3 regions of the Geodermatophilus sp. SYSU D01036 genome follow, and region 3 is predicted to be linked to each of the others. Evidence: riboswitches for the same ligand, from Rfam matches in the RefSeq annotation. Region 3 holds a riboswitch; each other region holds the start of a gene.

Region 1 (9,676 bases), on a different contig from region 3:
GGTGCCGGAGATGGAGCGGGAGAGGTCCAGCCGGCCGTGCCGGACGAGGCCGACCAGCTGCTCCACGTGCCCGGGCTCGGAGCCGTAGTGGCCGAGGATCCGCTGCGAGAAGTAGCTGAACTGCGTGCCGTTGCGGATGGTCAGCGGCTGGTCGGTGAGCCCGACGAGCACCAGCCCGCCCTCGCGCTCCAGGCAGCGCACCGCCTGCTCGCGCACCGCGGCCACGCCGGCGAAGTCGAACGCGTGGGACAGGCCCGCGCCGCCGGTGAGCTGCCGCACCCGGCCGGCGACGTCCTCGGACGGGTCCAGGGCGAGGTCGGCGCCGAACTCCAGGGCCCGCTGCCGGGCGGCCTCCACCGGGTCGACGGCGACGATCGGCGCCGCGCCGGCCAGCCGCAGCAGCTGCACCGCGTGCGCGCCGAGCCCGCCGATGCCCCACACGCCCACCGGCTCCCCGGCGCGCACCCCGGCGGTCTTCACGATCGAGGCCCACGGCGTCGACACCGCGTCGGGCACGATGCACGCCTGCTCGAAGGGCAGCTCGTCGGGGATGGGCACGAGGGTCCCCACGGTGGCCAGCGCGTACTGCGCCCACCCGCCGTCGTAGTCGACGCCGCGGGTGTGGATCCAGCCGTCGACCTCCTCGCCGGCCTGCAGGAGGACCCGCTGCCCCGGCTGCCAGCCGGTCACGCCCTCCCCGAGCTCGGCGACGACGCCGGCCACCTCGTGGCCGAGCGTGACCTCCTCGCCCTGCAGGAACAGCGGGTTGAGCGTGCCGTCGACGAGGTGGACGTCGGACAGGCAGATGCCGGCCGCGCGGACCTCGACCAGCACCTGTCCCGGTCCGGGCGCCGGGCGCGGCACCTCCTTGACCTCGAACTGCTTGGTGCGCACGTTGAGCCGGCCGGCGAGCATCGAGTCGGGCATGTCCCGCATCCTCCCCACCGGCCCGCGGGACCACGCCGCCGCCTCCGGTGCACGTCCGCGGAGTTGCCCCGTGCACTTCCGCGGAGTCGCGCGCTCCCGGGGCGGACGTGACGGACGGCACACGACGGCGTAACGTCCACCGGCCGTGTCAGCGACACCGACCGACACGACCGTGACCGAGCCCGTCCTCACCGCCGAGCGCGCCCACCTGGCCCTCGCCGAGGACTGCCTCGCCGGGATGCGCGCCGCCGCCTCCGCCGTCGCGGACGCCGGCGTCGACGCCTGGGCCTCCGAGCGTCTCGGCGCCGCCCGCGCCGAGCGGCTGCGCTCGCTGGCCGCCGACCCCGGCGTGCCGCCCTTCTTCGGCCGCACCGACGGCGCCGGGGAGACCTTCCACATCGGCCGGCGGCACGTCCGCGACGCCGCCGGCCGGCCGGTGGTCATCGACTGGCGGGCGCCGATGAGCCGACCGTTCTACCGGGCCAGCGCCGCCGATCCGCAGGGCCTGGTCCGCCGCCGCCGGTTCGGCTTCTCCGGCGGCGAGCTCACCAGCTACGAGGACGAGCTGCTCGGGCTCGGCGAGGAGGGCGACGGCGCCCTGCTGCGAGCCGAGATCGAGCGCCCGCGCAGCGGCCCGATGCGGGACATCGTCGCCACCATCCAGCCCGAGCAGGACGAGATCGTCCGCGCCCCGCTGGCCGAGTCGGTGTGCGTGCAGGGCGCGCCCGGCACCGGCAAGACCGCCGTCGGCCTGCACCGCGCCGCCTACCTGCTCTACACGCACGGCGGGCAGCTGGCCCGCACCGGCGTCCTCGTCGTCGGGCCCAACCGCGCGTTCCTGCGCTACATCGAGCAGGTGCTGCCCACCCTCGGCGAGGTCGACGTCGACCAGACGACGGTCGCCGAGCTCACCGGCCGGGTGCCGGTGCGGGCCCAGGACGCCCCGGAGGTCGCCGTCCTCAAGGGCGACGCCCGCATGGCGCGGGTGCTGGAGCGGGCGCTGTGGGGCGCGATCGCCAAACCCGCCGACGACGTCCTGGTGCCCCTGGCCGGCCGCCGCCACCGGGTGCCGGTGGAGCGGCTCAAGCGGTACGTCGACGACCTGCGGCGGCGCGGCCGGGTGCCCGACGACCAGCAGCGGCTGCACCACACCGCCGGGCGGGAGCGGCTGGCGCTGCTGCTCGCCGAGGACGCCCGCCGGCAGAACGAGGAGACCGGCGGCAGCCCGACCGACGCCGAGACCCGCCGGGCCGCGCGCAGCCCCGAGGTCCGCGCGTTCTGCGACGCCGTCTGGCCCGCCCGCGACCCGGCCGGCCTGGTGGCGGAGCTGCTCGGCGACCCCGCCGTCCTGGCCCGCGCCGCCCGCGGCGTGCTCACCGACGACGAGCAGGCGCTGCTGCACCGGCCGGCGCCGCGCTCGGTCCGCACCGCGCCGTGGACCGCCGCCGACGCCGTCCTGGTCGACGAGGTGGCCGGGCTGCTCGAGCGGACGGCGGGCTACGGGCACGTCGTCGTCGACGAGGCGCAGGACCTCTCGCCCATGCAGTGCCGCGCGGTGGCCCGCCGGCTGGCCGCCGGGTCGCTCACCGTGCTCGGTGACCTCGCCCAGGCCACCGGCCCGTGGTCGCCGGCCGACTGGGCGCCGACGCTCGCCGGCCTGGGCCGCCCGGACACCGCCGTCCGGCCGCTGACCCGCGGCTACCGCGTGCCGGGGGAGGTCCTCGACTACGCCAACCGGCTGCTGCCGGCGATCGCCCCCGGCCTGCCCGCGGCCACCGCCGTGCGCCGGGAACCCGGCGCGCTCGCCGTCCGCCCGGTCGCCGACCTCGCCGGGCCGCTGGCCGAGGTGGTCGCCGACCTCGCGGCCGGTCCCGGCTCGGTCGGCGTCGTCTGCGCCGACGCCGCGGTGCCCGAGGTGGCGCGGCTGCTGGCCGCCGCGGGCCTGCCTGCGGCGGTGCTCGCCGACGACGGCTCGGCGGCCGGGCGGATCGCCGTCGTGCCCGCCGCGCTGGCCAAGGGGCTGGAGTTCGACGCCGTCGTGGTGGCCGACCCGGCGGCGATCGTGGCCGCCGAGCCGCGCGGACTGTCCCGGCTCTACGTCGTGCTCACCCGGGCGGTCAGCACCCTGGTCGTGCTGCACCGCGACGACCTGCCCACGCTGCTGGAGGGCTGAGCGTCCCCCGACCGCGGGACCGCACGGCGCGGGTCGTTGTGGCCGGAGGTGATCTCTGTTGCAGTGTGCGCGCACGGGAGGGAGGCCCATGGACCGGCAGGACAGCCGGGCCGGCACGCTGCTCCGGTTGGCCGCGACCATCGTGGTCGCCGGGGCACTGGTGGCGGGCCTGCTCCTCCCGTGGATCGGGGGTCCCGCGATCGCCGCCCAGCAGTCCACCGGGCTGCTCGGCGACCTGCCCACCGAGTTCACGGACGCCGCGCCGCCGGGCAACACCGTGCTGCTCGCCGCCGACGGCGAGCCGATCACGTACTTCTACGACGAGAACCGCGACCCCGTGGAGCCCGCCGAGATCGCGGACGTCATGAAGGACGCGATGGTCGCCATCGAGGACGCCCGGTTCTACGGCCACCGCGGCCTGGACGTGCAGGGCACGCTGCGCGCGCTGGTCACCAACATCGCCGCGGGCGAGGTGGCCGAGGGCGGCTCGACGCTCACCCAGCAGCTGGTCAAGCAGACGCTGCTGCAGACCGCCGACACCCCCGAGGAGCGGACCGCCGCCACCGAGCAGACGGTGGGCCGCAAGCTGCGCGAGGCGCGCCTGGCCCTGGCGCTGGAGGACCTCTACAGCAAGGACGAGATCCTCACCCGCTACCTCAACATCGTCTACTTCGGCCAGAACGCCTACGGCGTGCAGCCGGCCGCCCGCGCCTACTTCGGCGTCGACGCCGCCGCGCTCACCCTGCCGCAGGCGGCCCTGCTGGCCGGCCTCGTGCAGAGCCCGGTGAACGACGACCCGTTCACCGACCCCGAGGCGGCCACCGCGCGGCGCAACGAGGTGCTGTCCCGGATGGCCGAGCAGGGCCTGGTGACCGCCGAGGAGGCGGCCGCGGCCGCGGCCGCGCCGCTCGGCCTGGCGCCCGGGCCCGCCCCGCCCCGGGGCTGCGTCCAGGCCAGCGTCGGCCCGTTCGTCTGCGACTTCGTGCAGCGGTACCTGATCCAGCAGCTGGGGCTCAGCCAGGAGCAGCTGGACAACGGCGGCTACACCGTCCAGACCACGCTGGACCCCGAGCTGCAGCGCTCCGGCGACGCCGCGGTGCTCGAGACGCTGCCGCGGGAGGACTCGCTGGCCGCGATGTTCACCGCCGTCGAGCCCGGCACCGGGCACCTGCTGGCGATGAGCGTCAACCGGACCTTCGGCTACGACCTCGCCGACCGCACCCAGGAGTCGTTCAACCTCAACGTGGCGCCCAGCCAGGGCTCGGGTTCCACGTACAAGGTCTTCGTCGCCGCAGCGGCCCTGGCCCGGGGCTACTCCTCCTACTACACGCTCACCGCGCCCGACCCCTACGTCTCCCGGGTCTACAGCGGCCCGTGCGAGGGCCGGGACACCGACGGCCGGTACTGCGTCCGCAACGCCGGGTCCGGCTACCGCCCGACGCTGGACCTGACGACGGCGCTGTACCAGTCCTCCAACACCTACTTCCTCGCGCTCGAGGACGCCCTCGGCAGCGTCGAGGAGCCGGTGCGGATGGCCGAGGCGGCGGGGCTGTTCCAGTTCAGCCCGCCGGGCCTGGCGCAGCAGATCATCGACGAGAACCGCGGGTCGTTCACCTTCGGCGCCGAGGCGACCAGCCCGCTGGCGCTGGCCAGCGCGTACTCGACGTTCGCCGCCGGCGGCACGCAGTGCGACGTCGTCCCGGTGACCGCCGTCCTCGACCGGAACGGGGAGCCGGCGGTCGGCGCCGACGGCGAGCCGCTCGCGGTCGGCGACCGGTGCACGCCCGAGGCTGTCCCGCCCGGCGTGGCGAACACGATGAACCAGATGCTGCGCAAGGACGTCGAGCCGGGGAACCCGGGGCAGACCGGGGCGCGCGCCTACGTCCGCGGCCACCAGATCGCGGGCAAGACCGGCACCTCGCAGGACAACTACTCGGTGGCGTTCGTGGGCTACACGCCCGAGATCACCGCGAGCGTCATGGTCCTCAACCCCAAGCGCAACGAGGACGTCGGCGGCTTCGGCGGCGGCAAGGGCGCCACCATCTGGCGCGACGCGATGGAGCCGATCCTCACCGCGCGCGGCAGCGGCGAGTTCGCGCCGGCCGACGAGACCGTGCAGAACGGCAACACCCGCCCGGTGCCCGGCTGCTCCACCGTCCGGGGTTGCGAGCGGACCCTCGCCGACGCCGGGTTCACCCCGCGGACGGTGCGCGTCGACAGCGACGAGCGGCCCGGCGCCCTCGTGGGCACCAGCCCGCCGCGCGGCGGCCGCGCCGTGCCCGGCCAGGTGGTGTCGATCCTGGTGAGCAACGGCAGCGACTACGTGGAGCCGGCGCCCGAGCCCGCGCCCCCGGCCGACCCCGCACCCCAGCCGGCGCCCGCGCCCGGCTCGCCGTCCTCGCCACCCCCGACGCCGTCGTCGCCCCCGCCCCCGCCGTCTCCGGAGCCGCCGCCACCGGCGACGGAGCCGCCGCCCGCGCCGGCGACCCCGGCACCCGAGCCGCCGCCCGCGCCGGCGACCCCGGCACCCGAGCCGCCGCCCGCGCCTGCCGCGCCCGCCCCGGAGACCCCGCCGCCCGGCTCCCCCTGGCGGCCGGGCGGCTGACGCCGGCCCAGCCGCTCGTCGAGGGACTGGGTGAGCAGCCACCCGGCCAGCAGGACCAGGTGCAGCAGGAACAGCCACAGGCCGATGGCGACCACCGCGCCGACGACGACCAGGCCGCCGAAGGGCGCGCCCAGGTCCAGCGGCAGGGACAGGAACAGCACGAAGCCCTGCAGGAAGCCGGACAGGCAGGCGGCGGTGAACAGCGCGCCGCTGACCAGCGCGCCCCACCGGTGCCGGCCGCCGGCCACCACGCCGTAGCCCCACAGGATGGGCACGGTGAGCACGAACAGCACCGAGTAGTAGCCGACGGCGAACCGCCCGATCAGAGGCCCGGCGCCGTCCTCGCGGGCCAGGTCGGCCATGACCGTGGCGGCCAGCAGCAGCGGGTACAGCAGCAGGGGCGTGACCACGACCAGGGGCAGCGTGAGCAGCCGCCCCCGCCAGCCGGTGAGGTTCTCCCGCCGCCGGCTGAACCGCATCAGCGCCCGCCGCAGCCCCTCGCCGTACAGCGACAGCGGCAGCAGCGCCAGCGCGAAGCCCAGCAGGTCCAGCCGGACGCCGGCGTCGACCAGCCGGTCCACCGCGCCCGGCGCGCCCAGCGACTCCGGCAGCAGCTCGGTCAGCCGCTCGCTGCGCGCGCGGACCTCCTCGGCCGAGGTGGCCAGCGCGGTCAGCCGGACGGAGACCAGCACCAGCGGCACCACCGCGATGCCGGCGTAGAAGGTGAGCCCCGCGCCGATCAGCGCGAGGTCACGGCCGTGCAGCAGACGGCGGGCGCCGGCCAGCAGCGTCCGTGCCTCGGCCCGCACCCGGGCCGCCGTCCACCTGCGTGCCGGGCTCACCCGCTCATGCCACCAGACCGGGCGGCCGGCCGGGGACCCGGCGACGCTCAGTCGTCGGTGCTCGCGTCGTCGGTGGTCGGGGCGTCGTTACCGGGGTTCTGGCCGGTCTCCTGGCAGCTGGCGTCGTTCTCGTTGCTGGCGTTGCCGCCGGCGGCGTCGCAGTTGGTCGGGCCGCGCGAGAAGTCGGTGTTGTCACCGCAGGCGACCAGGGAGCCGAACAGGGCGAGCGCGACGAGCGGCCGGGCGATCCGTGTCCGGGTGGCGCGCATCCGCGTGGAGGAGGACATGCAGCAATCGGTACACGCCCCCAGGGGCGCGCAAACCGGCGGGGGTCGGCAACCTCCCGGAGTCGTCCGGTCACCCGGTGTGAGCGATGTAATTACACGGGGGTGATTGTCACACGCCGGTCACGGACCTTACGCTCTGTGTGTCCAACGGGGCGTTCCGTCACCAGTCCGGGTGACACCCCACGGACGCCGTCGAGCCGGTCCCCTCCCGTGGGACCGGGCCGGGGACCCATGGCAGTCCTGGGGTGTAGCGCGTGTCCGCACGCGCCGGGCGACTCCACGCCCGAACCCGTCAGCTAACCCGGTAGGCGGCCTGGGAGAAGGAGTGACCGCCGCGTGGCGTCCCTGCGCACGTCCGTCCCCGGCATGCCCGCGACCGGCCGCGGCCGCCGCGCCGCCCTCGCCCTCGCCGGCGCCCTCGGGATCGGCCTCGGGCTGGGTGCCGTCCCGGCGCCGGCCGGGGCGGAGGAGCCGGTCACGGCCGCCGAGGCCGCGCAGCTGGTCGCCGCCCGGGGACACGACCTCGAGGTCGTCACCGAGCAGTTCAACGAGGCGCGCGAGGTGCTCGCCGCCCAGCAGGCCACCGCCGACGCGGCCGCCGCGCAGCTGGCCACCGCCCAGGCCGCCGTGGACACCGCCCGTCAGCAGGTCATCGGCATCGCCCGGTCGGCCTACACCGGCGACAGCATGGGCTCCCTGCAGGCGCTCATGACCAGCGAGGACGCCGACGAGTTCGTCAACCGCGTCACGCTGCTGCAGGGCGTCGCCGGCTACCAGGGCGAGCTGCTCGGTCAGGCCGTGGCCGCCACGGACACCGCCACCGCCGCGCAGACCGCGGCCGCCGAGGCCGCCGCCGAGGCGCAGCGCCAGTACGACGCCGTCGCCGCCCAGCAGGCCGACCTCGAGGCCCAGATCGCCGCCTACCAGGCCGACTACGCCCAGCTGAGCGCCGAGGAGCGGCGCGCCGCCCTCGACGCCGCCGCCGCGGCGCACGCCTCCGAGGGCTCCCGCGCCAGCCGCGACGAGGACCGCGAGGAGCCCGCGACCCCCGCGGAGGAGCCCGCCGCGGCCGCCGCGCCGGCCAGCGGCGTCGCCGGCACCGTCGTCTCCACCGCCATGGCCCAGCGCGGGGACCCCTACGTCTGGGCCGCTGCCGGCCCGGACGCCTTCGACTGCTCCGGCCTCACCCAGTACGCGTTCAAGGCCGCGGGGATCAGCCTCCCGCACTCCAGCAGGATGCAGTCGACGATGGGCACCGCGGTCTCCCGCGCCGACCTGCAGCCCGGGGACCTGGTCTTCTTCTACAGCCCGGTGAGCCACGTCGGCATCTACGTCGGCAACGGCCAGATGGTGCACGCGCCGACGTCGGGCGACGTCGTCAAGGTCGCCAGCATCGACGCGATGGGCGGCTACGCCGGCGCCCGCCGCATCGGGTAAGGACCTCCCTGCAGGGGCCCACCGCTCGCAAGCTCGCGGTGGGCCCCTGCAGGGAGGCCGTTCCAGCACGTCACCAGGTGCCGGGACGGGTCACGTCCGGACCTGCTGCAGCAGGCCCCGGACGAAGGCAGCCGTGGCGCCGGAGGGCAGCCGCACCTCCCCGCGGGTGACCACCCGCGGGTCCACCTCCCGGGCCCCGGGCAGGCCGCTCACGTCGGCCACCACGTGCTCCCGGACCCGCGGCCGCCCGTCGACCGCCGGCGGGACCGGGGAGGCCGGGCGCGCACCAGGTGCTCGTGCAGCACGCTGCCGCCGGGGGCGGAGAGCACCTCCCGGCGCAGGTGCGGCCACATCGGCAGCGGCCAGCGCCGGACCTCGAGGTGCAGGTCGCCGAACCGGCGGTCCTCCACCTGCTCGGCCGGCCCGTGGCCCCGTCCGGAGGCTCGCGCCGAGCTCGCGAGGCGTGAGAGGGACGGGGTCCTTCCAGCAGCGGGTGTGCGCCGCGTGCGCCTCGGCGCGGGTCGCGCCCAGCCGGGGCAGGGCCGCGGCCACCGGGTCCGGCCGCAGGCCGGCCATCCGGCGCAGCAGGACCAGGCAGAACTCCCGCCGCGCCAGCCCCGCACGGCCCGACCTGCCACGCACGTCACACCCGCGACCGGGACGTCGGCGTCCGCTGCCGCGTTGACCCTCCGGAACAGCCCCCGACCCGAGGACCGCGCACCGATGAACCCCCGCACCGTCGCCCTGGCCTTCCGCGCCGTCGCCGTCGCCGAGGCCCTGTCCTGGATCGGCCTGCTGGCCGGGATGTACGTCAAGTACGTGCCGGAGACCTCCGAGGTCGGCGTCCAGGTGTTCGGGCCGGTCCACGGTGCGGTGTTCGTCGCCTACGTGGTCGTGGCCCTGGTCGCCGCACGGGTGCTCGGCTGGTCCCGGTGGACGACGCTGCTCGCGCTGGCCGCCTCGGTCCCGCCGCTGGTCACCGTCGTGTTCGAGCGCTGGGCCGGGCGCACCGGGCGGCTGGCGGCGCCCGTCCGCGCCTGACCTACCGTTCCGGTCATGCCGGAGCCCGTGCTGCCCTCGACCGCCCGCACCCTGCTGGCCCGCACCGCCCGGGTGCAGCGCGAGGGCCGGGCACCCAGCCTGGTCGCCGGGGTGGTCCGGGACGGCGGGCTGGCCTGGTCGGCCGGCCGGGGCGACGTCGTCGAGCCGCACACCGACGTGCAGTACCGGCTGGGGTCGATCAGCAAGACCGTCACCGCCGTCGCGGTCATGCGGCTGCGCGACGAGGGCCGGCTGGCGCTGGACGACCCGCTGGACCGGCACGTGCCCGGCACGCCGTTCGGGAACCGGTCGGTCGGCCAGCTGCTCTCGCACCTCGCCGGCGCCGCCGCGGAGAGCCCGGGCG
Region 2 (9,676 bases), on a different contig from region 3:
TGCCGCGGATCGAGCGCCACGAGGCGGCCGACCGCGCCGGCAAGGCCGCGCTGCGGGCGGCGCACGACCTCACCGAGGGGCTGTCGTCCGGGGAGCCCGGCGACGTGCCCGAGCCGGTCGTCGTCCGCCGGGGCGGTCCGCACCGCTCGGTCGGCGGGCTGGCCGACCTGATCGACAGTGCCCTGCAGGAGAACGAGGCCCTGCAGGAGAACGAGGCCCTGCAGGAGAACGAGGCCCTGCAGGAGAACGAGGCCCAGGAGGACGAGGCCCAGCAGGAGGACGAGGCCCTCGAGGAGGACGGGGCCGTCCGGGAGAACGAACGGGAGTCCGGGGAGCCCGGCTCCTGACCGCCGGCGCGACCGTCGCCGGCACCAGCCACGGGGGACGTCCGCACCGTCGCGGGACCCGAGGAGATGACCGCACATGGGAGCCGTGGGACTGCTGTACGTCGGAGCCGTCCTGGTCGTCAACGGCCTGATGCTGCTGGGGCTGGTGGACGCCCGCGCCGCCGCCCCGCTCAACCTGTTCGTCGGGGCGCTGCAGGTGGTGACGCCGACCGTCCTGATCATCACGGCCGACGGGGACCCGGCCACGATCCTGGCCGCGTCGGGCCTCTACCTGTTCGGCTTCACGTACCTGTACGTGGGGATCAACCTGCTCGGCGGCCTCGACGGCACGGGGCTCGGCTGGTTCTCCGCGTTCGTGGCGGCGTGCGCGCTGGTGTACGCCGGGCTCAGCTTTTTCTACGTCGTGCCGCGGGACCCGGGCTTCGGCGTGATCTGGCTGTACTGGGCGGTGCTCTGGGCGCTGTTCTTCGTCGTCCTGGGGCTGAAGCGGGAGGAGTTCACCCGGTACACGGGCGCGATCGCCGTGGTCGCCGGGCTGCTCACCGCCGCCCTCCCGGCGTTCCTGCTGCTCACCGACTCGTGGGCCGACTACACCGGCACGTGGGCGGTCATCCTGGCCATCGTCCTGGCGGCCAGCCTGGTGCTGGCCTACCCGCGGCTGCGGGGACGTCCGGAGCCGGCCGTGCCGCCGTCCGCGCCGGTGCCGGCGGGGCCGCCGGCCGCGCCGGAGGGCGTGCCGGTCGCCCGGCAGGCCCCCGAGCGCGACCGGGCCCGGCACGCGGACCCGCGTGCCGGCGGGTCGTCCCAGGCGCCGGTCCAGGACCGGTCCTAGGCGGTACCCCGCAGCAGGTCCTCGAAGGAGGGGACGTCGGCGAAGGGGTCGGCCGGGCGGCCCGACGCCGGCCGGCCGGTGACGACGTCGGCCAGCTCGCCGGCCGCGCGGGTGATCCGCGCGGCCAGCTCCTGGCCGGCGCCCTCACCGCCGGCCCAGTCCTCGCTCGCCGCGAAGACGGCCGTCGGCACGGTCACCGCGCGCAGGTAGCTGAACAGCGGCCGCATCGCGTGCTCGAGCACCAGCGAGTGCCGGGCGGTGCCGGCGGTCGCCGCGAGCAGCACCGGCGTGCCGGTGAGCGCGTCCTTGTCCAGCACGTCGACGAAGGACTTGAACAGGCCGCTGTAGGAGGCGGTGAACACCGGCGTGACCGCGATGACCGCGTCCGCGCCGGTCACCGTCCCGACCGCTGCGCGCAGCGCCGCGTTCGGGAACCCGGTGACCAGCGCGTCGGCGACGTCGCGGGCGTGCTCGCGCAGCTCGACGACCTCGACGGTGGCGTCCTCGCCGCGCTCGCGCAGCGCGGCGACGGTCGCCGCCGCGAGCCGGTCGGCCAGCAGCCGCGTCGACGACGGGACGCCGAGCCCCGCGCTGACGACGGCCAGGGTGCGGGTGGTCATCGGACGGACACCTCCTCGCGGGCCTGCCCGGTGACGTCGTCACCCGCGGCGTACACGGTCGGCTCCTGCGCGCCCCCGCGGGCGGCCACCCGGGCGGCGTGGGTGGGGGCGTCGGGCACGTGCGCCGGCTTGAGCGCGGCGAACTCGCGGCGCAGCACCGGCACGACCTCCTCGCCGAGCAGGTCCAGCTGCTCGAGGACGGTCTTCAGCGGCAGGCCGGCGTGGTCGATGAGGAACAGCTGCCGCTGGTAGTCGCCGACGTAGTCGCGGAAGCCGAGCGTGCGCTCGACGACCTGCTCCGGGCTGCCCACGGTCAGCGGCGTCTCCCGGGAGAAGTCCTCGAGCGAGGGCCCGTGCCCGTAGACCGGCGCGTTGTCGAAGTAGGGCCGGAACTCGGCGACGGCGTCCTGGCTGTTCCGCCGCATGAACACCTGCCCGCCGAGGCCGACGATCGCCTGGTCGGCGGCGCCGTGGCCGTGGTGCTCGAACCGGGACCGGTAGAACTCCACCATCCGCTGGGTGTGCTCCTTCGGCCAGAAGATGTGGTTGTGGAAGAAGCCGTCGCCGTAGTACGCGGCCTGCTCGGCGATCTGCGGGCTGCGGATCGACCCGTGCCACACGAACGGCGGGACGCCGTCCAGCGGCCGCGGGGTGGAGGTGAAGCCCTGCAGCGGGGTGCGGAACCGGCCCTGCCAGTCCACGACCTCCTCGTCCCACAGCCGGCGCAGCAGCGCGTAGTTCTCCACGGCCAGCGGGATGCCGTTGCGGATGTCCTGGCCGAACCACGGGTAGACCGGCCCGGTGTTGCCGCGGCCCATCATCAGGTCGACGCGGCCGTCGGCGAGGTGCTGGAGCATCGCGTAGTCCTCGGCGACCTTCACCGGGTCGTTGGTGGTGATCAGTGTGGTCGACGTCGACAGCTGCAGCCGGGAGGTCTGCGCTGCGACGTAGGCCAGCGTGGTCGTGGGGGAGGACGAGAAGAACGGCGGGTTGTGGTGCTCGCCGAGGGCGAAGACGTCGAGGCCCACCTCCTCGGCCTTCTTCGCGATGGTGACGACGGCCTTGATCCGCTCCGTCTCGCTCGGCGTCCGCCCCGTCGTCGGGTCGGTCGTGACGTCGCTGACCGTGAAGACCCCGAACTGCATCTCGTGCTCCATGTGGTTGAGAGTGCAACTACTGTACCCGGCCCAACGAGCCGCCCCCGCCGAGCATTCCCCCCGGGGGCCGTGACCGTACTGAGACCTCTCGACCGCGCACGGTGACCGGCCCGGCACGTCCGGGCGCGACCGGTCCGCACGTCCCGCGCCCACCCGTGTCGGCCCGTTCGACCGCACCCGGGGGGTGGAACCCTGTGATCACCCTCGCCGGCGTGCCGGTGGGGGACCGGATCGGAGCGCACCGAGGGGGAACCGGGATGTCGCTGCGGGGACATGGAGCTGCTCCGGACGGGGCCGGGGACGGCCCCGCCGAGCCGCCTCCGGGACGCGGGCTCGACGGTCTGCTGGGCACCGGACCGGTGTTCACCGGAGCGGTGCGCGGCTACGACCGCCTACAGGTCGACGACTACGTCGCCTGGGCGGAGACCGAGCTGCTGGTCCTGCGCCGGGAGAACGAGCACCTGCTCAGCCGCTACGCCGCCGCGTCGGCCGAGCTGCAGAACGCCCGCCGTCGGCTGGCCCAGCTGGTCCGCGAGCGGCAGAGCCTGCCCGGTCCCGAGGACGCCGCCGCGATGATGCGCCGGGCCGAGGAGGCGGCCGCCGCGCTGACCGCCGCCGCCGAGGAGGAGGCCGGGCGGATCCGCGCCGAGGCGCTCACCGAGGCGCAGGCGCGGCTGTCCGGGGTGGCCGAGATGCGCGAGGCGGTGCTCGCCGCCCGCGAGCAGACCCGCAGCGAGGCCGCCGCGATCCTGGAGGCCGCGCGCCGCGAGGCGGCCCGGCTGGAGGAGGGGGCCGCCGCCGAGCGCGCGCGGCGGGACCGCGAGGCCGCCGAGGCGCGGGCACGGGCCGACGCCGAGGCGCTCGAGCGGCGGTCCGCCGTCGAGGCCGAGCTCGCGCCCCTGCGCGACGAGCGCGACCGGGCGCGCGACTGGCTGCGCCTGCTGACCGGGCAGCTGGACGAGGCGCTCGCCGTCGTCACCGGGGTCGTGCCCGACGACGTCCCCGCCCTCGGCGACAAGCGGGGCCTGCCCCGCCTCGGGGAGGACCCGGCGCCCGAGCCCCGCGCGGGGGCGCGTCCGGCGCCGTCCGGCACGGACGTGTCCGACGTGACACCGCTGCACGGGCCCGGCCGGCCCGAGGTCGCCGCGGCCTCCTGACCAGCGGCGACGCGGGGGCGGGTTCCGGACCGGGGGAGTCCGTACCACACGTCCCGGCCGCACCTCCGGCCCCGGCTGTTGTCACGAACCGGTAACGACCGTACGGTGGCTCGCGTCCGGCAGGTCGTCAGGTCCCCGTCCCGGGGAGCCCGGCCGGACGCCGCCGAGTCGTGTCCGCACCCGTGGACGCGAGCCGGGGACCCACCGCAGTACTGGGGTGAATCGCGCCCGCCGAGCTCCGGCCCGGCACGCGTAGGGCTCCTTCCCGCCCGAACCCGTCAGCTAACTCGGTAGGCGGCTCACGGAAGAAACGGAGAGTCTCCGCATGCCCCGCCTCCGGGCCGAAGCGGCCCGCAGGTGCAGCTGCCCGCGCGCACACCGCGCTCCCGCGTCCGCCTGACGCCGGCCGCCCCTGCCCTGCCGCTCCCTGCGACGACGTCGCCGGGGACCCCGTACCGCCACACCGCCCCAGACCCGCGCCGCACCCGCACGCCCGAGGTCCGCCTCCGGGCCGCTGCCGCGCGCACTCTCCCTCGGAGCCCTCACCCCCTCATGTCCCGCCACGTCCCGAACACGCCTGCCGACGCCCCCGTGACCGTCGAGCTCGCCACCCCCGACGCCCCCGCCGACACCGCCACCCGCGAGTTGCCCGCCCTCGCGGACGCCGCCGAGCCGGCCGCCGAGGCCCCCGCCCGCCGGCGCCTGTTCCGCCGCGGCAGCCCGCCGCTGGGCCCGCGCCGCCCGGCCCTCCTGCTCGGCGCCGCCGCCGCCGGCGCGCTGATCGTGGGCGTCGTCTCCACCAGCGGCCCGGCCGCCTCCGCCGGCACCGACACCGCCGGCACCGCGGTCAGCGTCGCCGACGAGCTGGGCATCCCGCAGCAGCAGGCGGCCGCGCAGGCCGCGACCGGCCCCGACCTGACGACGCTGGCCGACGTCGCCGCCTCGCGCGCCGAGCGCAGCGCGCAGGAGGCCGGTGCCGCCCAGGCGCAGCTCGCCGCCGAGCAGGCCGAGCGCGACCGCCAGGCCGCCGAGGCCGAGGCCGCCCGCGTCGCCGCCGAGCAGGAGGCCGCCCGCGTCGCCGCGGAGCAGGAGGCCGCCCGCCAGGCCGCCGAGGCGCAGGCCGCCGCCGAGGCCGCCGCCGCGCAGCAGGCCGCCGAGGAGCAGGCCGCCGAGGAGGCCGCGCCGGCCGCGCCCTCCGGCTCCTTCAAGGACTACGCGCTGAGCAAGGTCGGCAGCGGTGAGCAGTTCTCCTGCCTGGAGAAGCTGTGGGGCAAGGAGAGCGGCTGGAACCCCAACGCCCAGAACCCCACCAGCACCGCCTACGGCATCCCGCAGTTCCTGGACTCCACCTGGGCCAGCACCGGGATCGCCAAGACCTCCGACGGCTACCGCCAGATCGACGCCGGCCTGATCTACATCGAGGAGCGCTACGGCTCGCCGTGCGACGCCTGGGCGCACTCGCAGGCCACCGGCTGGTACTGATCCCCAGGTGATCCAGCGAGGGCCGGCCACCCGGGTGGTGCCCGCGGGGTTCGTCCGCGCGCACACCCAGGTGCGCCGGCCCTCGCTCGTCCCCGAGGTGCGGCTGCACGTCGCCGACGACGTCGTCGCCCTGTGGGAGGCGATGGAGACCGCGGCCGGCGGGGCGGGGGAGGAGCCGCCGTTCTGGGCGGCCGCCTGGCCCGGCGGGCAGGCGCTGGCCCGCCACCTGCTCGACGCGCCCGCCACCGTCGCAGGCCGCACGGTGCTGGACCTCGGGTCGGGCAGCGGCCTCGTCGCCGTCGCCGCCGTCCTCGCCGGCGCCCGCCGGGTGCTGGCCAGCGACGTCGACCCGTTCTCCCGGACGGCGGTCGGCGTCAACGCCGGCCTCAACGGCGTGACCGGCATCAGCGTCACCGGCGACGTGCTGGACCGCGAGCCGCCGGCCCTCGACGTCGTCGTCGCCGGGGACGTCTGCTACGACCGGGAGATGACCGGGCGGGTGCTGCCCTTCCTCGACCGGGCGCGGGCCCGCGGCTGCGAGGTGCTGATCGGCGACCCCGGCCGCCCGTACCTGCCGCACGAGCGGCTGGAGCCCGCCGCGGTGTACGAGGTCCCCGAGACCGAGGGGCCCGGGCTGCGCCGGACGACGGTGTGGCGGCTGCCCTGAGCGCCGCCGGATACGGTCGCCGCGTGCGCCCCTACGCCTTCACCGGTACCGCCGTCGTCACCGGGGCGGCCAGCGGCATCGGCGCCGCGCTCGCCCCGCGGCTGGCCGCCCGCGGCACGGACCTCGTGCTGCTCGACCGCGACGCCGAGCGGCTCGAGGGCGTCGCGGCGGCGGTGCGCGCGGCCTCCCCGGGCCGGTCGGTGGCCACCGTCGTCGCCGACCTCGCCGACGCCGGGCGGCTGCGCGAGGCCGCCGACCGGGTGGTCGCGGCCCACCCGGCGACGACGCTGCTGGTCAACAACGCCGGTGTCGCGCTGGGCGGGCGGTTCGACCAGGTGACCCTCGAGGAGTTCGAGTGGGTCATGGACGTCAACTTCCGTGCCGCCGTCCGGCTCACCCACGCGCTGCTGCCCACGCTGAAGGGGAACCCCGGGTCGCACCTGGTCAACGTCTCCAGCCTCTTCGGGCTCATGGCGCCGGCCGGGCAGGCGGCGTACGCGTCGAGCAAGTTCGCCGTCCGCGGGTTCACCGAGGCGCTGCGGCACGAGCTGGCCGGGGACGGCGTCGGCGTGACCAGCGTGCACCCCGGCGGCATCGCCACCCGGATCGCCGAGACCGCCCGCGTGGCCGGTGGCGCCGACCCCGCGGAGGCCGAGCGGGGCAAGCGCGAGTTCGCCAGGCTGCTGCGCTACCCGGCCGACCGTGCCGCCCAGCGGATCGTCGAGGCGGTGGAGCGGCGCCGGCCGCGGCTGCTCATCGGCGCCAGCGCCGTCGTCCCCGACGTCCTGGTGCGGCTGGCGCCGGGCTCGTACGGGCGGGTGCTCGCCGCCGCCACCCGGCTGGCCGGCCTGCGCCGGGCGGCCTGACCGCGCGGGGTCCCCGGTGGCCGTCCACGTCGGCACGTCGGGCTGGAGCTACGACCACTGGGACGGCGTCCTCTACCCGCCGGGGACGCCGTCCCGGGACCGGCTGGCCCACTACGTCCGCCGGTTCGGCACCGTCGAGCTCAACGCGAGCTTCTACCGCTGGCCGCGCACCGCGACCTTCGCCGGGTGGCGGCAGCGACTGCCCGAGGGCTTCCAGCTGTCGGTCAAGGCCCCGCGCGGGCTGACCCACGCCAAGCGGCTGTACGCCCCCGAGGCGTGGGTCGAGCGGATGACCGCGGCCTGGCACGAGCTGGGGCCCCGGCGGGCGGTGCTGCTGGTCCAGCTGCACCCGGCCGCCGCCCGCGACGACGCCCGGCTCGACCACTTCCTCGGCCTGCTGCCGGACTGGATGCGGGTGGCCGTGGAGTTCCGCCACCCCAGCTGGCACGACGAGGGCGTGTTCGCGCTGCTCGAGCGGCACGGCGCCGCCTACTGCGTGATGAGCGGCGCCGGCCTGCCGTGCGTGCTGCGCGCGACGGCGCCGTTCGTCTACGTCCGGCTGCACGGGCCCGACGCCGCCCACCTGTACGCCGGCTCCTATCCCGACGCCGACCTGCGCTGGTGGGCCGACCGGATCGGCGAGTGGGCCGGGCAGGGTCGTGACGTCTACGCGTACTTCAACAACGACGGGTACGGCCACGCCGTCCGCAACGCCGGGACGCTGCGCGCGCTGACCGGCGGCTGAGGTCCGCAGCCGGGAGACTGGGGCCGGTTCCCGCCGACCGGGGCGGGCGGGCCGGGAGGTGGTGCGTGAGCGAGTCCGAGGACAGGCCCCGCGACGGCGGGCTGGTGGCGCGGTCGGTCGAGGAGTTCGTGGCGCAGCTGCGCGGCTTCACCGACCGGGCCACCCGGCTGGCCGCCGGCGCCGTCCCGTCGGGGTTCTCCCTGCCGCGGCTGCCCTCGCCGCCCGGGGCGATGTCGGCGGCGCAGGTGCGGTCGATCGCGTCGTCGGTGCGGGCGCAGCGCCAGCTCGTCGAGGGCCTGATGGGGCAGCTGCAGGCCTTCGACGAGCAGCTCGCGGTCTTCGAGCGGATCCTCGAGCCGCTCGTCGAGTGGAGCGGCACCTGGGCGCGGCTGGAGGAGTCCTTCGCCGACGTCCTCCGCCGCGCCCCGGCCGACCGGCCTCCCGGCCAGGAGCCGCCGCCCGCTCAGTCCTCGTAGCAGGCGGTCAGCGCGGCGGTCGTCAACGGGACGTCCAGGGCCGAGGCGAGCTCGCGGCAGGAGTGCATGGCCAGCATCGGCGCGCCGACGTCGACGGTCGCCACGCCCAGCCGGGTGGCGGTCAGCGGGCCGATCGTCGAGCCGCAGGGCAGGTCGGCGCGGGACACGAAGTACTGCACGGGCACACCCGCCTCGGCGCACCGCTCGGCGAACCAGCCGCCGCCGGCCGCGTCGGTGGCGTAGGCCTGGTTGGCGTTGACCTTGAGCACCGGGCCGCCGCCGAGCTGCGGGGTGTGCGCGGGCTCGTGCCGGTCGTACCGGGTCGGGTGGACGGCGTGCGCCATGTCCGCCGAGACCAGCCGGGACCGCGCGAGCGCCCGGGGCAGGGCCTGCGGGTCCCCGGGGTCGGTGACGGCGACCAGCCGGCGGACGACGTCCTCGAGGAAGCTGCCGCGCGCCCCGGACATCGAGCCGCTGCCCACCTCCTCGTGGTCGTTGGCGACCAGCACCTGGGTGCGCACGCCGGGCGCCGCGCCGGCCAGCGCCGTCACGCCGGCGTGGCAGCTGGCCAGGTTGTCCAGCCGCGGCGCCGCGACCCACGTGCCGTCGGCGCCGGCGGGGGCCGCGGGCTGGGTGTCGGCCAGCACCAGGTCGTGCCCGACGACGTCGCCCGGCGCCACCCCGGCGGCCGCGGCGAGCGCCTCGGTGAGCCCGGGCTCGGTGTCCAGGTCCCGCGACCAGACCGGGACCAGGTGCCGCTGCGGGTCGAGGGTGAGGCCCTCGCGGACGCCGCGGTCGAGGTGTATGGCCAGCGACGGCAGCCGGAGCGGAGCGCCGTCGAGCCAGACCAGCGCGGTCCGGCCGCCGCGCAGCGCCACCCGCCCGGCGACGGTCAGCTCCCGGTCCAGCCAGGTGTGCCAGAGCCCGCCGCCGTAGGGCTCGACGCCGACCAGCCGGTAACCGGCCTGCCGGACGTCGGACCGCGGCCGGACCCGGAAGGTGGGGGAGTCGGTGTGCGCGCCCACCAGCCGCATCCCGGCGTCGGCGAGCGGGGCGCTGCCCAGCCGGAACGCGACGAGGCTGCCCTGCCGCACCACGACGTGCGCCCCGCCGGGGGCGAGCTGCCACGCGTCGGCCTCGGCCAGTTCGGTGAACCCGGCGGCGGTCAGCCGGCGGGTGAGCTCGGCCACGGCGTGGAACGGGGAGGGGGAGGCGTCGACGAGAGCGCGCAGGTCGTCGCCGAGGGAGAGGTCCGGCACTCCTGCGATCCTGCCCCACGGGCCCCGGCGCCCCGACCCCGCCCGTGAATGGTCATGCGTGGTCGTGC
Region 3 (9,676 bases):
CGTGGAGGCGGCGCTGCGGGCGATGCCCGAGGTCGAGGACTGCTGGCGGGTGGCCGGCAGCGAGGGCTACGTGCTCAAGGTCCGGGTGACCGACATCCCGGCACTCGAGGCGGCCATCAACGCGTTGAACAGGATCGAGGGCGTCGCCCGCACCCGCACGACCGTCGTGCTCTCCACCAAGTGGGAGGGCCGGACGGGATGACGCCCGACCGCACGCAGGAGGACAGCAGCATGGCCGAGAGCACCACCCCGGGCGCGCCCACCGGCGGTCCCGCGACCCCGCCGCGGATCGCGCCGTGGCTGCTGCTCTACACGCTCGGCCGGCTGGTCATCGCCGTCGCCCTCGTCGCGCTGATCTGGCTGGTCGGCCTGCCCGGCTTCCCCGCGCTGCTGTTCGGCCTGCTGCTGTCGATGCCGGTGGCGCTGGTGCTGCTGCGCCCGGTCCGCGACAAGCTCACCGAGGGCCTGGCCGCCCGCAGCGTCGCCCGCCGCGCCCGCAAGGAGGAGCTGCGCGCCCGGCTGTCGGGCGACGCCGCCGCCTGAGTCCGTCCCCTCGGGGTGAGCACGTCCGCCGCGGGACGACGTCGGACGTGCGCGGACCCGTTGGTCCGGGCGCATGCTCGTCGCATGGACGCAGTGCGTTCGCTCGTCGGGGTCGTCGGCGTCGTCCTCGCCGCGGTCCTCCTCCTGCTGGGGCTGGTGCTGTCCCCGGTGCTGCTCCTGCTCGCGCCGCTGGTGCTGCTGGTCGTCGGTGCGTGGCGGTTCTGGCGGCTCAAGCACGAGGCGGAGCGCACGGTGCAGCGCGGCCGCCGGCGCGTGCGCAAGGCGGGCAAGAAGGCGACCAAGAAGGTCCGGAAGGAGGCCGGACGGGCTCTCGGCCCGTCGTAGGCCGGCCCGGTGCGGCGCCCCGCTCAGCCCGACAGGGCGAGCCCGGCGCCGAGCAGCACGCCGGTGGCGAGGGTGAGCAGCCCGGTGGCCTGCAGCGCGGCGATCAGCGCCGGCCCGCGCCCGCCGGAGAGCACCACCCGCGACGGCGGGACGGCCAGCGGGGCGGCGGCCAGCGCGAGCAGCGCCCACGGCCGCCCCACCCCGATCGCGACGACGACGGCGAACGCCACCGCGAGCAGGCCGACGTAGGACCGCCGGGTCGCGCGGTCGCCGAGCAGCACCGCGAGCGTGCGCTTGCCCACCCGGGCGTCGCCCTCGACGTCGCGCAGGTTGTTGACCACCAGCAGCGCCACCGACAGCAGCCCGATCGGCACCGCGGCGGCCAGCGCCAGCCCCTCGACCCGCCCGGTCTGCACGAACGTCGTCCCGGCGACGGCGACCAGGCCGAAGAAGACGAAGACGAACACCTCGCCGAGCGCCCGGTAGCCGTAGGGCAGCGGGCCGCCGGTGTAGGTCCAGGCCGCGGCGATGCACACCGCGCCGACGGCGACCAGCCACCAGCTCGACAGCGCCGCCAGCGCCAGCCCCGCGACCCCCGCGACGACGAAGGACAGCAGCGCCGCCGTCAGCACCGCGCGGGGGGAGGCGGCGCCCGAGCCGACCAGCCGCATCGGCCCGACCCGGACCGCGTCGGTGCCGCGCCTCCCGTCGGAGTAGTCGTTGGCGTAGTTGACCGCGACCTGCAGCGCCAGCGCCACGAGCAGCGCCAGCAGCGCGGGCACGAGCCGGAAGCCGTCGAGCGCGGCCGCGGCGCCGGTGCCCACGAGAACGGGCGCGAGCGCGGCGGGCAGCGTGCGGGGCCGGGCGCCGGCCACCCACTGCGCGGGCGTCGCCATCAGCGGACACCCCCGTCCAGCCGGGCCGCGACGCCGCGGCGGTCGGGCTTGCCGGTGTGCAGCGTCGGCACCGACCCGATCAGGTGCAGCTCGCGCGGCGCGGACGGCCCGCCCAGCCGCTCGGCCACCCACGGCCGCAGGGCCGCGAGGTCGGGGGTGGCGCCCGGCGCCGGGACGACGGCGGCCACCACCCGCTGCCCCCACTCCTCGTCGGGCCGGCCGAACACCACGGCGTCGGCGACGGCGGGGTGCTCGCGCAGCGCCCCCTCGACCGCCTGCGGGGCCACGTTCACGCCGCCGGTGACGACGACGTCGTCGAGCCGGCCGGCCACCGTCAGCCGCCCGTCGGGGCCGACCGACCCGGCGTCGCGGGTGCGGAACTCGCCGCCGGCGAACGCCGCCGCGGTGCCGTCCGGGTCGCGGCGGTACCCGAGCGCCAGCACGGGGCCGGCGATCGCGATGGCTCCTCCGCCGGGTCCTGCGGCACTCCCGTCGTCGTCCACGCGGACCCGCACGCCGTCGAGCGGGACGCCGTCGTAGACGCAGCCGCCGGCGGTCTCGGTCATGCCGTAGGTGGTCACCACCGCGACGCCGGCCTCCCGGGCGCGCGTCAGCAGGGCCGGGTCGGTGGCCGCGCCGCCGACCAGCACCGCGTCGAAGGCGCGCAGCGCCCCCGGCTCGCGCTCCAGGTACCGGCGCAGCTGGGTGGGCACCAGCGCGGTGTACCGGCGGCCGGCGGGCATCCGCGCCACCGCCGCGGCCAGGTCCTCGCCGGCGGCGAGCACGGTGGGCGCCGTGCCGCCGAGCACCGAGCGGACCAGGACCTGCACCCCGGCGATCGCCGACACCGGCAGCGCGAGCAGCCAGGCGCCGGACCCGCCGAGCCGGTCGAGGGTCGCCGTCGCCGAGGCCCGCAGCGCCGCGGCCGGCAGCAGCACGCCGCGCGTGCCGCCGGTGGACCCGGAGGTGACGACGACGAGGTCGGCGCCGTCCTCGAGCGGCTCGTCCGGCGCGAGGACCTCCCGCGCGGCCGCCGCGGGCGGCCCGGCCGGGAGGACCGCGAGCGGCGCGGCGCCCTCCAGGCAGGCGCGGACGGCGGGCAGCACGGTGCCGACGACGGCGTCGGAGGCGTCCGGCGCGGGGAGGACGGTCAGCTGCCGGATCACGGGTCCCGAGGGTACGTCGCGCGCGACATAGGCTTGCGGGCGTGATCACCCCCGCCGGCCTCCCCGAGGGGATCGACCGGCTGGCGGTGTGGTCGGTGCCGATGCGCACCCGCTTCCGTGGCATCGACGTCCGCGACGGCGTGCTCGTGCACGGCCCGGCCGGCTGGGGCGAGTTCTCCCCGTTCTGGGACTACGGCGTGCAGGAGAGCCGCCGGTGGTGGGCGGCCGCCGCCGAGGCCACGCTGCAGGGCTGGCCCGCGCCGGTGCGCGACGCGGTGCCGGTCAACGTGACCGTCCCCGCGGTGGGGCCCGAGCGGGCGCACGCGATCGTGGCGGCGTCGGGCTGCCGGACGGCGAAGGTGAAGGTGGCCGAGCCCGGCCAGACCGCCGCTGACGACCTCGCCCGCGTGGAGGCCGTCCGCGACGCGCTCGGCCCGTCCGGTGCGGTCCGGGTGGACGCCAATGCCGCCTGGGACGTCGACACCGCCGTCGCCCGCATCCGCGAGCTGGACCGGGTGGGCCTGGAGTACGTCGAGCAGCCCTGCGCCACGCTCGCCGAGCTCGCCGCCCTCCGCCGCCGGGTCGACGTCCGGGTCGCCGTGGACGAGGGCGTGCGCCGCGCCGGCGACCCGCTGGGCGTGGACCTGCGCGAGGCCGGCGACGTCGTCGTCCTCAAGGTGCAGCCGCTCGGCGGCGTGCGGGCCGCGCTGCGCGTGGCCGAGGCGCACGGGCTGCCGTGCGTGGTCTCCTCCGCGCTGGAGTCCTCGGTCGGCATCGCCGCGGGGGTCGCGCTGGCCGCCGCGCTGCCAGACCTGCCCTTCGCCTGCGGCCTGGCCACGGTCGCCCTCCTGGACGGCGACGTGACCGACGCCCCGCTGCTGCCGGTGGACGGCGCGCTGCCGGTCACCCGGCCCGACCCCGCCCGGCTGGACGCCGTGGCCGCACCCGGCGACGTGACCGCCCGCTGGACCGAGCGGCTGGGCGCGGTGCTGGCCGCGTGAACCCCTCCACCGCGCTGGCCCGCGTGCTGGTCGACGAGCTGGTCCGCGGCGGGGTCCGCGACGCCGTCGTCGCGCCCGGCTCGCGCTCGGCGCCGGTCGCCCTGGCGCTGGCCGCCGCCGAGCGGGCCGGCGTCCTGCGGCTGCACGTGCGCATCGACGAGCGCACGGCGTCCTTCCTCGCCCTGGGGCTGGCCCGCGCGTCCGGCCGGCCGGTGCCGGTGCTCACCACCTCCGGGACGGCGACCGCGCACCTGCACGCCGCCGTCCTCGAGGCCGACGTCAGCGGCGTGCCGCTGCTGGCGCTGACCGCCGACCGGCCGCCGGAGCTGCGGGGCACCGGCGCCAACCAGACCATCGAGCAGCCCGGCCTCTACGGCGGCGCGGTGCGCTGGGCGGCCGACGTCGGCGTGCCCGAGGCCGGCCGCGAGGCCGCGCAGAACCGCTACTGGCGGTCGGTGGTGTCCCGGGCGCTGCTCGCGGCCACCGGCGTCCTGTCCGGCGACCCCGGACCGGTGCAGCTGGACCTGCCGTTCCGGGACCCGCTGCTGCCGGAGGAGGAGCCCGGCCCGCTCGCGGGCCCGTGGGCCGGCCGGGACGGCGGCGCGCCGTGGACCGCCGGGGAGCCCGCGCCGGTCGCGGCGGCGCCGGTCCCCGACGGCCCGCGCACGCTCGTCGTCGCCGGGGACGGGCCGGACGCCGTCGGCCGGGCGTGGGCGGCCGGCGCCGCCGCGGCCGGCTGGCCGGTGGTCGCCGAGCCGAGCGGCGGGGCGTGGACCGACGGCGCGGTGCGCGGCGGGGCGCTGCTGCTCGGCGTGCCCGGCTGGCTGGACGCGCACCGGCCCGAGCGCGTGGTCGTCGTCGGCCGGCCGACGCTGTCCCGGCCGGTGTCGGCGCTGCTGGCCGACCCGCGGGTGCGCGTGGAGACCGTGGTCGCCGGGCCGCGCTGGCCCGACGCCGGCCGCTCGGCGGCGCTGGTCACCCGCGCCGGCCCGCCGGCCGGCCCGCCCTCCGACCCGGGCTGGGCCGCCGCCTGGCGCGCGGCCGCGGACCGGGTGGGTGCGACCGTCGACGCCGCGCTGGACACCGCGCCCGGGCTGACCGCCGCCCGGCTGGCCCGCGACGTCGTCGCCGCCCTGCCGTCCGGGGCGCTGCTGGTGCTCGGCTCCTCGACGCCGGTGCGCGACGTCGACCGGCTCGCCGCGCCGCGCGGCGACCTCGCCGTGCTCGCCAACCGCGGCGTCGCCGGGATCGACGGCACCGTGTCCACCGCGGTCGGGGCCGCCCTGGTGCACGGCGGGCCCGCGGTGGCGCTCATGGGCGACCTCACGTTCCTGCACGACCTGCAGGGGCTGCTCACCGGCGAGGGCGAGCTGCGCCCGGACCTCACCGTGGTGGTGCCCGACAACGACGGCGGCGGGATCTTCGCCCAGCTGGAGCCGGGGCGGCCGGCGTACGCCCGCGACTACCGGCGGGTGTTCGGCACGCCGCACGGGCGGGACCTGGTCGCCGTCGCCGCGTCCCTGGGCTGGGCGGCGGCGGCGGTGGCCACGCCGGAGGAGCTCACCGCCGCGCTGGCGTGCGGCGGGCCGCGGGTGGTCGTCGCCCGCACCGACCAGCGCGCGGAGGCCGACCTGGCCGTCGCCCTGCGGGAGGCCGCGGGCCGCGCGCTGGCCTGACCGGCCTCAGGAGCGCCGGATCCCCGGCAGCGACCAGCCGTTGCCGTCGGGGTCGCTGGAGAACGCGGACCGCGAGCCGGGGGCGCCCTCGGGGCCCAGCTGCTGGGCCTCGGTGACGTCGCGTCGACCCCGCGCTCGGCGGGCTCCCGGCGGACGGCGCCGACGTCCTCGACCACGAGCTGCGGGCCCCGGGCCGAGGGCGGCTCGCCCAGCGGCGTGCCCCGGCCGATGGCCACCGAGCAGGGGGAGCCCGGCGGCGTCATCTGCACCACACGCGTGCCGGGGGCCGGGGTGACGTCGTGGTCGAGCCCGGAACCGACCTGCTCGACGGCGAAGGCGTCGGCGACGTCGACGTCGCTCACCGGGATGCCGATCACCTCGAGTCGCACGTCCGTGCGGGGAACCCAGGGAGGTCCGAACACCCCACGGGGCCCCGCGGCGCGGTCACGGCAGCGCGTGCGGGCCCGGATCGGGGCCCGTCGCCGGTGGCCTTCGTCACGGGGTCCGGGGCGGCCGCGGCGAGGGTGGGAGGACCGCGACAGGGCTGGTCGCGCGCGGCGAACAGCGCGTTCCGTTACCCGCGCGGGGGTCACGCCGACGTCACGCAGTACCCCACGGGTCCCAGCCGAACCGTGGTGTGACCGCCGTCACGACGACAGTCGACATGACGACACGTAACGTTTTGGCTGCGCTCAGCGAACACAGAGCGCGGCGCCGGTCCGCCAAACCCTGCCCACCGGTCGCCCACGTCAACTCCCAGGGCAGGGGTGGGGGACCCACTCTTCCGGCGCGCGACGGCCTACGGGGGCCTGTCGGAGCGCGCCTCGGGGTGAAGCCGCGGACCGCGGCCGGGCACCGATCGCCCGAACCCGACAGCTCACCTCGCCGGCGGTGATCGGGAGATCATCACCATGCCCAAGCACCGCGCACCCCGCTACGTCCGCACCAAGAAGGTCATCGCCAAGGCCCCTGTCGCCGCCGGCGCCGCCGCCGTCGGTCTGGGCGTCCTGAGCTCGCCGGCCTCCGCCTCCACCACCCACGACTGGACCGGCGTCGCCCAGTGCGAGTCCAGTGGCAACTGGAGCATCAACACCGGCAACGGCTACTACGGCGGCCTGCAGTTCAGCCAGTCCACCTGGGCCGCCTTCGGGGGCACCGACCTCGCCCCGCGTGCCGACCTCGCCACCCCGGCCCAGCAGGTCCAGATCGCCGAGGCGGTCCTGGCCGGCCAGGGCGTCGGCGCCTGGCCGAGCTGCGGCAAGTACCTGACCGGCGGCACCACCGCGGCCGCCGCCGAGGCGCCGGCCGCGCCCGCCGAGCAGGCCGCCCCCGCCGCCGAGGTCCCGGCCGCCCCGGCCGCCCCGGTCCAGCAGCCGGCCGCCGAGCAGCCCGCCCCGGCCGAGCAGGCCGAGGTCACCACCGAGGAGTACACCGTCCGCTGGCGGGACACGGTGGCGAAGATCGCCGCTGCCCACGGCCAGAGCTGGCGGGAGCTCTACGAGCGCAACGTCGACGTCATCGGCGCCAACCCGAACCTGATCTTCCCCGGTCAGGTGCTGGCGCTCAGCGGCTCGACCGCCGCCCCGGCCGAGGCCGCCCCGGCCCCCGCCGCCGAGGCCGCTCCGGCTCCCGCCGCCGAGGCCGCCCCGGCCCCGGCTGCCGAGGCCGCTCCGGCTCCCGCCGCCGAGGCCGCCCCGGCCCCGGTCGCCGCCGGTGAGGCGGCGCCCGCCGCCACCCCGCCGATCGCCGAGGCCGCCCCGCAGGTCGCGCAGGCCGCGGTCGTCGCCGAGATCACCAACACCGCCGGCGCGATCCACGAGGCCGTGCAGGCGGCGGCGAACGCCGTCGTCAGCAACGTCCCGGGCGCCGCGGACATCACCCTCGGCGGCACGCGGGCCAGCGCGGTCGACCCGGACGGCCACCCCTCCGGCAAGGCGCTGGACTACATGGTCATGTCCGACGCCGCCCTCGGCGACGCGATCGCCCAGTACCACGTCGACCACTGGGACGAGCTGGGCGTCGAGTACGTCATCTGGCAGCAGCGCATCCTGACCTCGCCCGGCGCCGCGTGGAAGGCGATGGAGGACCGCGGCGGCGTGACCGCGAACCACATGGACCACGTGCACGTGAACTACGTGGGCTGACCTCCCGCACACCCGACGAGGGCCCCGACCGCGCACAGCGGCCGGGGCCCTCGCCGTCTCCGGAGGGCAGGGGGACGACGGCGCCGGCCGGGACCGGCCGCCTCAGCCCTCCAGCGCGGCCTGGAAGGCGGCGAACTTCGACTGCGTCTCGGCGAGCTCGGCCGTCGGGTCGGAGGCGGCGACGATGCCGCAGCCGGCGAACAGCCGGGCCGAGCGCGGGTCGTCGTCGACCAGTTGCGCGCAGCGCAGGGCCAGCCCGAACTCGCCGTCCCCGCGGGCGTCGAGCCAGCCCACCGGCCCGGCGTAGCGCCCGCGGCCCATGCCCTCCAGCTCGGCGATGACCGCGGCGGCGGCGTCGGGCGGGGTGCCGCAGACGGCGGCGGTCGGGTGCACGGCGTCGACCAGCTCCAGCAGCCCGGCGCGACCGCGGGCGCCCGAGCGGCGCTGGGTGCCGACGACGTCGGTGGCCAGGTGCCGCACGTTGGGCAGCGTCAGCAGCGAGGGCTGCTCCGGCACCGACAGCGCGGTGCAGAACGGGTCGAGCGCGCGGACGAGCGAGTCGACGGCGAGGGCGTGCTCGGCGCGGTCCTTGGCGCTGGCCACGAGGCCCGCCGCGAGCCGCTCGTCCTCGGCGCCCGCGCCGCGCGGGGCGGTGCCGGCCAGCACCCGCGCCGACAGCTGCCGGCCGGTGCGGCGCAGCAGCAGCTCGGGGGTGGCGCCGAGCAGCCCGTCGACGGCGAAGGTCCAGCAGTCGGGGAAGCGGGCGGCCAGCCGGTCGAGCAGGCGGCGGGGGTCCAGCGGCACGTCGGCGGTGACCAGCAGGTCGCGGGCGAGCACCACCTTGGCGAGGTCGCCGGCGCCGATGCGGCCGATCGCGGCGGACACGGCACCGCACCACGAGGCGGGGTCGAGCGCGCCGTCGGCGTAGCGCAGCCGCCCCGGCGCGGGGGTCATCGGCTCGTGGGTGGCCGGCAGCACGTCGCGCATGTCGGCGCCGCCGGTCGTGGTCACCCACGCGACGCCGTCGCGGCGGCCGACGACGACCTCGGGGACGACGAACACCGACGTCTCCCGCGCGGGGTCGAACGCGACGCTCGCGAACACCACCGGCCCGGAGCCGGGCACGCCCACCTCGTCGTCGACGGCGAGGGCGGCGGTGCGGTCGGCCCACCAGGCGGCGGCCTCGGCGAGCGCGCCGGGACCGGAGACCTCGAGGCGGTCGGCCTCGCCCCAGCCGACCAGCCCCTCACCGCGGCGCACCCAGGACAGCGCGCCCTCGCGCGGCAGCAGCGCCAGCAGATCGGGGGAGTCGGGCAGCGCGACCGTGGTGACGGCGGGCGCGACGGCGTCGGGGGTGGTCACCGCCGCTGCCGTCACAGCCCCCAGCGTAGGCAGCCGGTAGCGTCGTCCGCCGTGGCAGACCGGCGAGACAGCGCACACACCGCCGGGTCGAGGGCCGGGTTGGACAAGCAGCCGCACGAGGTCGCGGCCATGTTCGACGGCGTCGCCCGCCGCTACGACCTCACCAACACCGTGCTCTCCGGCGGCCGCGACGCCGCCTGGCGGCGGGCCACCCGCGCGGCGCTCGGTGCCCGGCCGGGGGACGTCGTCCTCGACGTGGCCGCCGGCACCGGCGTCTCCACCGTCGAGCTCGCCGCCGGGGGCGTGCACGCGATCGCGTGCGACTTCTCGCAGGGGATGCTGCGGGCCGGCGCGGCGCGGCCGGTGCCGAAGGTGGCCGGCGACGCGATGGCGCTGCCGTTCGCCGACGCGAGCGCCGACGGGCTGGTCGTCTCCTTCGGCCTGCGCAACGTGGCCGACCCCGACGCCGCGCTGCGCGAGTTCGCCCGCGTCGTCCGGCCGGGCGGGCGGCTCGTCGTCTGCGAGTTCTCCAGCCCCACCTGG

Evidence for each region. A riboswitch is a leader RNA that binds a small molecule or an ion and turns the genes downstream of it on or off. The one in region 3 is predicted to bind cyclic di-AMP.
Region 1: it holds a riboswitch for cyclic di-AMP, as region 3 does, so the genes downstream of both, ACI8AR_RS14490 (C40 family peptidase) here and ACI8AR_RS18500 (transglycosylase family protein) in region 3, are expected to answer to the same signal.
Region 2: it holds a riboswitch for cyclic di-AMP, as region 3 does, so the genes downstream of both, ACI8AR_RS12230 (aggregation-promoting factor C-terminal-like domain-containing protein) here and ACI8AR_RS18500 (transglycosylase family protein) in region 3, are expected to answer to the same signal.

The regions. Positions count from the first base shown of each region.
Region 1 is NZ_JBJGZJ010000013.1:83,710-93,385, forward strand. It holds gene ACI8AR_RS14465 (zinc-binding dehydrogenase) at 1-927, opposite strand, end outside; gene ACI8AR_RS14470 (HelD family protein) at 1,100-3,100, shown strand; gene ACI8AR_RS14475 (transglycosylase domain-containing protein) at 3,189-5,705, shown strand; partial or broken gene ACI8AR_RS14480 (YhjD/YihY/BrkB family envelope integrity protein) at 5,729-6,547, opposite strand; gene ACI8AR_RS14485 (hypothetical protein) at 6,595-6,834, opposite strand; cyclic di-AMP (ydaO/yuaA leader) riboswitch at 7,026-7,159, shown strand; gene ACI8AR_RS14490 (C40 family peptidase) at 7,171-8,271, shown strand; gene ACI8AR_RS14495 (hypothetical protein) at 8,362-8,493, opposite strand; gene ACI8AR_RS14500 (hypothetical protein) at 8,481-8,681, opposite strand; gene ACI8AR_RS14505 (DUF3817 domain-containing protein) at 8,995-9,312, shown strand; gene ACI8AR_RS14510 (serine hydrolase domain-containing protein) at 9,328-9,676, shown strand, end outside.
Region 2 is NZ_JBJGZJ010000010.1:50,520-60,195, reverse strand. It holds gene ACI8AR_RS12255 (hypothetical protein) at 1-347, shown strand, start outside; gene ACI8AR_RS12250 (AmiS/UreI family transporter) at 424-1,179, shown strand; gene ACI8AR_RS12245 (FMN reductase) at 1,176-1,799, opposite strand; gene ACI8AR_RS12240 (LLM class flavin-dependent oxidoreductase) at 1,796-2,956, opposite strand; gene ACI8AR_RS12235 (hypothetical protein) at 3,316-4,113, shown strand; cyclic di-AMP (ydaO/yuaA leader) riboswitch at 4,265-4,425, shown strand; gene ACI8AR_RS12230 (aggregation-promoting factor C-terminal-like domain-containing protein) at 4,705-5,595, shown strand; gene ACI8AR_RS12225 (class I SAM-dependent methyltransferase) at 5,603-6,262, shown strand; gene ACI8AR_RS12220 (SDR family NAD(P)-dependent oxidoreductase) at 6,286-7,128, shown strand; gene ACI8AR_RS12215 (DUF72 domain-containing protein) at 7,145-7,873, shown strand; gene ACI8AR_RS12210 (hypothetical protein) at 7,939-8,349, shown strand; gene ACI8AR_RS12205 (M18 family aminopeptidase) at 8,337-9,608, opposite strand.
Region 3 is NZ_JBJGZJ010000021.1:51,728-61,403, forward strand. It holds gene ACI8AR_RS18465 (Lrp/AsnC family transcriptional regulator) at 1-202, shown strand, start outside; gene ACI8AR_RS18470 (DUF4229 domain-containing protein) at 232-543, shown strand; gene ACI8AR_RS18475 (hypothetical protein) at 628-888, shown strand; gene ACI8AR_RS18480 (1,4-dihydroxy-2-naphthoate polyprenyltransferase) at 912-1,784, opposite strand; gene menE (o-succinylbenzoate--CoA ligase) at 1,784-2,950, opposite strand; gene ACI8AR_RS18490 (o-succinylbenzoate synthase) at 2,992-3,951, shown strand; gene menD (2-succinyl-5-enolpyruvyl-6-hydroxy-3-cyclohexene-1-carboxylic-acid synthase) at 3,948-5,627, shown strand; cyclic di-AMP (ydaO/yuaA leader) riboswitch at 6,365-6,534, shown strand; gene ACI8AR_RS18500 (transglycosylase family protein) at 6,539-7,771, shown strand; gene ACI8AR_RS18505 (isochorismate synthase) at 7,874-9,148, opposite strand; gene ACI8AR_RS18510 (demethylmenaquinone methyltransferase) at 9,185-9,676, shown strand, end outside.